Regions from separate parts of the Gracilibacillus sp. HCP3S3_G5_2 genome, predicted to be linked through region 3. Evidence: predicted binding sites of a transcription regulator. Region 3 holds the regulator's gene; each other region holds the start of a gene.
What was found. The regulator LexA, encoded in region 3, represses DNA repair genes until DNA is damaged. The targets are predictions, from matches to a motif close to CGAACATATGTTCG.
Positions count from the first base shown of each region.

Region 1: a site for LexA is predicted at 896-909, ahead of uvrB (excinuclease ABC subunit UvrB). Genes of this name have one in related genera too.
Region 2: a site for LexA is predicted at 856-869, ahead of ruvA (Holliday junction branch migration protein RuvA). Genes of this name have one in related genera too.

Region 1 is NZ_JBQHXU010000002.1:455,306-457,517, forward strand. It holds gene uvrB (excinuclease ABC subunit UvrB) at 1-838, opposite strand, end outside; gene ACTNEP_RS04760 (peptide chain release factor 3) at 1,398-2,212, opposite strand, start outside.
Region 2 is NZ_JBQHXU010000003.1:205,158-207,369, forward strand. It holds gene ruvB (Holliday junction branch migration DNA helicase RuvB) at 1-115, opposite strand, end outside; gene ruvA (Holliday junction branch migration protein RuvA) at 216-815, opposite strand; gene ACTNEP_RS06020 (BofC C-terminal domain-containing protein) at 1,073-1,615, opposite strand; gene ACTNEP_RS06025 (YfcC family protein) at 1,968-2,212, shown strand, end outside.
Region 3 is NZ_JBQHXU010000008.1:15,281-17,492, reverse strand. It holds gene ACTNEP_RS12615 (YneB family resolvase-like protein) at 1-315, opposite strand, end outside; gene lexA (transcriptional repressor LexA) at 582-1,202, shown strand; gene ACTNEP_RS12605 (hypothetical protein) at 1,799-2,212, shown strand, end outside.

The DNA of each region.
Region 1 (2,212 bases), on a different contig from region 3:
TATCCTCAGAACGTAACTTTTCCAATTGTTCATCTAATTCTTTTTTGATATTTTCCATCGCTACTTTCAATTTTTCCTCACGGGTAACGAAGTGTGATGCCGGAAAAATGGCAATATGATCACGATCCCCGATAATTTCACCTGTCAATGCATCCACTTCACGAATCCGGTCGATTTCATCACCGAAAAATTCCACGCGAACACAATGCTCTTCACGTGATGCCGGAATAATCTCGACTGAATCACCACGAACACGGAACGTACCACGTTGAAAGTCAATGTCATTACGAGCATACTGAATATCAACAAGCCCCCTTAATAGCTCATCCCGGTCTTTTTCCATCCCTACTCGCAATGAAAGCACTTGGCTACGATATTCTTCCGGTGAACCTAAACCGTAGATACAAGAAACACTGGCAACAATTAGAACATCCTGACGTTCAAATAATGCAGATGTTGCCGAGTGGCGCAATTTATCAATTTCGTCATTAATGCTCGCATCTTTTTCAATAAATGTGTCAGTGGACGGCACATATGCTTCCGGTTGATAATAATCATAGTAACTAACAAAATATTCGACAGCATTGTTCGGAAAAAATTCTTTAAACTCACTATATAATTGACCAGCTAGTGTCTTGTTATGGGCAATCACTAAAGTTGGTTTATTGATCTCTTTGACAACGTTACTGATGGTAAACGTCTTTCCGGTCCCCGTAGCACCTAGTAGGGTCTGATGACGTTTCTTATTCTCTATGCCAGTCACAAGCTCCTTAATTGCATGAGGTTGATCACCTTGCGGCTGATAAGGTGCTTGTAAAGAAAATGTTTGTTCTTCCACCTTCATACCTCCGTTCTCATTTACTGGTTATAGTATACACTATATCCCAACAAAAAGCGAACAAATATTCGTTTTTGGTTTTGGATTCTCTTCTTTCATTATAACCAAAGGTACAGTGATGATAAAAATAAATGTTTATAATAATAGAGGGGCTGTTCAATATGGGAGAAAATACGAGGTTGTATATAAAAAATGCTACAATTAAGATGTATAGCTCAAAATGGGGCTATCTTATCGCTACGGAAAAATACCTTCTTTTTCTAAGAGTGTCGCATTTTTTTCCGTAGCTTTGGATAGATGTCCTCATAACGCAGCGGCAGAATACTTCGCTTTTAGCGGGAACGGCTTCAGCTAACTTCGTGAAGAAGAGCACTTCACGAAATGGATCTTCAGCTCGTGCTGTTCCCGCAGGAGTCTCAGCATTCTACCTCCGCTAGTATTAGTTTTCTGATTATCGATGAGTGTATAACTCATACAATTATTTTTGATGATTTCCCTATTACTTCATAACCCTTTAAACTCAAAGGAAAGAATGGTAAATTCATCGAAATTTCACTAATTAGGTAGTTTGATCGTATTGGTTTACTTCATATAAATCGATCAACTCGATCTCTGGGTGCTTATCGGTGAACCATCTAAGGGCAAAGTCATTTTTGAACAATACGAGAAATTCATCTTCTCTGTCTTTCACTAATAAATTCCGCTCATCAAATAAGGCCGGATCAACTTGCTCTTTTTTCAACCAGCGCGGAATCCTATCACCGATTGATTCAAGCATAATTTCTACATTATACTCATTCTTCATACGATGCTGGAATACTTCATACTGTAATTGTCCAACCGCACCGATAATCATCGAATCAGTTGGGTAACCACGGAACAATTGGATCGCACCTTCCTGAACAAGCTGTTCAATTCCTTTTCTAAATTGCTTGGCTTTCATCACATTCTTCGCCATTACTCGCTGAAACATTTCCGGTGGGAATTGTGGCAACTCATCATATTCAAATGTCTTCTTACCTTCGATTAATGTATCACCAATTCGATAAGAACCTGGATCATAAACACCGATAATATCACCCGCATAGGCTTCTTCTACCGTATCACGTGAGGAAGCAACAAATTGTTGAGTCTGACCAAGACGAATGGTTTTTCCAGTACGAGCAAGTGTCACATTCATTCCTCGTTCAAACTTACCAGAACAAACACGTAAAAAGGCGATTCGGTCACGATGTTGGGGATTCATATTCGCTTGGATTTTGAAAATGAATCCGGAAAAATCAGGATAATCAGGACTGATTACTTCTTCTGTGGTACGGCGTGGTCCTGGAGCTGGTGCCATATTTATAAATGTATCAAAAAAGGTTTGCACAC
Region 2 (2,212 bases), on a different contig from region 3:
GGTTTTCTTTTGCTTTATGTTGGCCGATATATTGCTTTAAGACTTTCGGGCGGAGACTGAGCTCTTCTACTACATCTTCTTCTTGTATTTCACTTGAAATGATCCGCTCTTCCATTATAGGTCTCCTTTCACCTTACTTCATTGAAAAACTTAACTTATCATAGCTATCATTGAAAATTTATTTTTTCTACTAAGCGATAAATATAGATAAGTGTTTATTTTGATAATAGTGCTAAACCTTTACGTATATATGTATCAGCTGTATCACTGTGCTCTTTTGTTAGTACTGGTTTTATCTGATTAATTTCTTTTTCTGAATAACCAAGTGCCTTTAATGCTTCAATAGCTTCTTGTAATGCTTCATTACTTTCAGGAACACTTTCGTGTCCTTGCGACATATGTTCTGTTTGGTAGTCAAAAGGTAGCTTTCCTTTTAGATCAAGAATCATCTGTCTCGCTGTTTTTTTTCCGACACCTGGAAAGCTTGTTAAAAATTTTTCATCTTCTTGTTCAATTGCCACCACAAAGTCTCGTACAGAAGTAGTAGCTAGAACAGCTAGTGCTCCTTTTGGACCAATGCCCGATACGTTTAGAATTTGAGCAAACAATGATTTTTCTTCTTGATTTCGAAATCCGTATAAAATTTGGGCATCTTCTCTTACATAATGGTAAGTATAGACCTTTTGCCTTTCTCCCTCTCGTGCTTGGAAACGATAAGGATTTGGACAAATCACCTCATATCCAACCCCATTTGTTTCCAAAATAATCGCTTGCTCAGTTATTTCTGCTACTTCCCCATTTATATACGCAATCATATCACGAACTCCTCTTTGATCCAATTTCTATATTTATTTACAATCATACGTTCGTATTTAATCTTAGCTTATCTTAGATCGTTTATCAAGGTAAGAGATGGCAGAATAAATGAAAGTAAGTGAGTCACACTTTCCAACCATTAATAGATAATAAGATAGTACAACAGATTCCCCATGTAGAAATATTATGCTGAGCAGAATGGAAATGAACCATACTTTTATTCCAATTAAAAAGTCGAACGATGAATACTCATCGTTCAACTATTAACTGCTTCCACATCTTGATAAGACCGAAATGTTTCCAATACCTCTAAATAATCTTGTTTCGTATTAATTTTTATTCCCTCTTTTAATTGTTCATATAAATGTGTTTCAAGTTCTTCTGTATCAATTTGATAAAAAGATTGCACAGCAGACTCCTGAACGGGAACACCTTCAAAAATAGTTAGTTGACCATTCTTGATGCCAAAATATCCGTTTGCTTTCAGATATGGAGAAATATCATCGACTTCTTTACGGAATCGGATAAAACCTTCTTTCTGCTCCACTACTTGCCATTCTTGATATTCTGACCAAAAATCTTCCATTGAAGCTATCGTTTCCTTTACATAGTCTGTTTCAATATTACCATCTATATATTGTTTTTCTAAAGTTAGTTCAATTGTTAGCGGGTCTTGTGACATGACCATTACTTCTTGCTCTTTTTCTTCTGATCCCTCTTGTTCAAAAAATGATTGAAAACTAATGAACCCAACTATTAAAACAACGACACCATTTAATAATAACCATAGTTTGCCCATAATGACCCTCCAATCGAGCTTTGTTATTATTAGGGTGTCCAATTTTAGAAAATATAACCACAATATAAGAAAAGGTCAGAAAGTTATACTCCTTCATTTTTGCATTTTAACGACTAATTATCATTTTTACATGTATTAATTTTTCACGGCTATTCCGTTACTCTTTTCCACCATTATTAATTCTCTAGCATATTACGTTATATAAAATCAATAATTCCACTTACTATTTTTAGCTAAAAGCAATAATGACACTCTCCTCCCTTTCCAGTTATGATGTTAATTAACTTAACACTCATTGTTTGATTAAATTACATACTAACTTAATAGAATTTCTTTATAAAGGGTGGGAATCATGGAACAACAAGCAGCGTATAATCTGAAACCTAAGAAGCAACGCAAATTTAAAATGCCACATATTTACTCAATTCTTTTTATATTAGCAACACTCGCCGCCTTGGCAACCTACATTATCCCTGCAGGAATTTATGATAGAGTGGATGGACCCGAAGGAAGAACAACAATTGATCCGAATTCCTACCAAACACTTGAAAGTAATCCAATTGACTTCGTAGGTTTTATCAGCGCCATTCCTTTAGG
Region 3 (2,212 bases):
ATGTGATAGTGTATATATATTTACATTTAATCGATTTAATTGATGAAGTAATGCAATTTTAGTATTCCCTCTTCCTAGCCTCGTTTCGTCTTGGATAAGGAGGGTATCAGCCTGTCCATTCTGAAATGTCTCTAACATATCAAAAATACCCTCACGTTCAATCTCATACCCACTTTGTTTTTCCTGGATGATTTTATGAATTTCCATTTTATATTTATTTGCAAACATGTGTAATTCTTCTTGCTGTCGTTGAATAGATGTTTCTTGGGAATCCTTTTCGGTACTTACACGACAGTATATGATCGCTTTTGCCATAGGTTAAACTTACTCCTTTATGCTATAAACTTGTTACTGCTGAATAATAGAAAAAGACAATAGCTAGTATAAAAGTAATCAAGTAAAAAATGTCAACTTTAGATATATTTTTTAACATAATATCGCCTCCTTCGAACCTTTGTTCGTATTTATATTATACACGAACAAATGTTCATGTCAATTGTTTTCTCGAACGAATGTTTGTAAAACTTATTTTCCTATGCTATAATTTGATTAATAAATAATACGTGTAAGGAGATTTAAATATGACAAATCTATCAAAACGACAAGAGGAGATATTAGCTTATATTAAAGAGCAAGTTGAGCTAAAAGGATATCCACCATCTGTTCGGGAAATTGGTGAAGCAGTCGGTTTAGCGTCAAGCTCAACCGTTCACGGTCATCTAGCGAGATTAGAGAAAAAAGGCTATATCAGACGTGATCCAACTAAACCGAGAGCTATAGAGGTACTTCCACAAGACGGAGAATTGGAAATTCCAAAAACCGAAGCCACATTTGCACCGGTTATCGGGAAAGTTACGGCCGGCCTTCCGATAACCGCGGTAGAAAATATCGAAGAATATATCCCTATTCCTCATAATGAAATGCATGTAAGCGAGCAATTATTTGTATTAATTATCGAAGGAGACAGTATGATCGAAGCTGGCATTTTAGATGGTGACAAAGTAATTGTCAAACAACAAAATACAGCAGAAAATGGTGATATTGTGGTAGCAATGACCGAAGAAAGTGAGGCCACAGTAAAACGATTCTTTAAAGAAAAAGATCATATACGTTTACAACCAGAAAATGCAACGATGGATCCTTTAATTTATAAAAATGTTAGTATTTTGGGTAAAGTAGTAGGGTTGTATCGTAGTATATAATTAATGGAAAGTGCGCACTTGTCTAAGTCGCACTTTTTTTCTACCATTATTTACTGTATTTTTATTATGTAAATTAAATGTCGGGAAAGCTTCCTTGGATTATGACGATTGTCTTCAATCGTGTGGTAATTGGTATCAATTTGAATATTCTAGTAAAACATATAAACCCATCAGAGCACTAGATTCGCTGGTATTAGTAGTCAACGGCCGCTTATAAGAAAAAGTATCTTCCTAATTACCAATAAAGGTTCTTAGATTCATTTCTACCATCAATGCTGTCGAGAAGGTATCATCTGCAAAAACTGTTCCTCTCCCCATGTTCATCTCATCAATCGATAAAGTTATTTCCTCTACAAAACTTCTAGGAAATATCCCCCTGAGCCCATGCTATATCTAATACACGAGCAGATGAGCATCTTCAATTCTTCGTCTTGAAGTGAAGCTACTGGCTTTTTAGTTGGTATTCAGTTGTCTTGGATTATTATTCCATCCACATTATCTTTAACTCTATATCTCCTAAGTCCCATCTAGGTCAATTATCGATTTTTAAGGAAGACGCATATAATAAGAAAAAGCGTTAGAAGGTGATGACATTTATGGGACTATTTATTAATAAATCCGAACATTCAAGTGTATTTCAACATAAAGGAGAGATTCAAGTTCCAAATCAACGTTATTTTAAAACGGATTATTTCGCTGAACTAATTCATAAACAGAAAAAATTCAATGAAACTATAACCAAAGAAGTGAAGGATATAAATAAAAGGCATCAGCAATATGAATTTACAGAGGCGAAAAATTGGAATGAACTGCGTATTAGTTTAGCACATCTATCTGAAAGAACTACAAAGCAGGAAAAATTTGAACAGGATGCAAGGGAGTGGCTACATTTGCTTGAGAAGAAAAATCATGAACTAAAATGTTTATTGAAAGAGGAAAAAGATGTAAAGCAAGAGATAAAAGAAAAAATAAATCATGTTAGCAAGTCAAATCAAGAGATCATACGACAG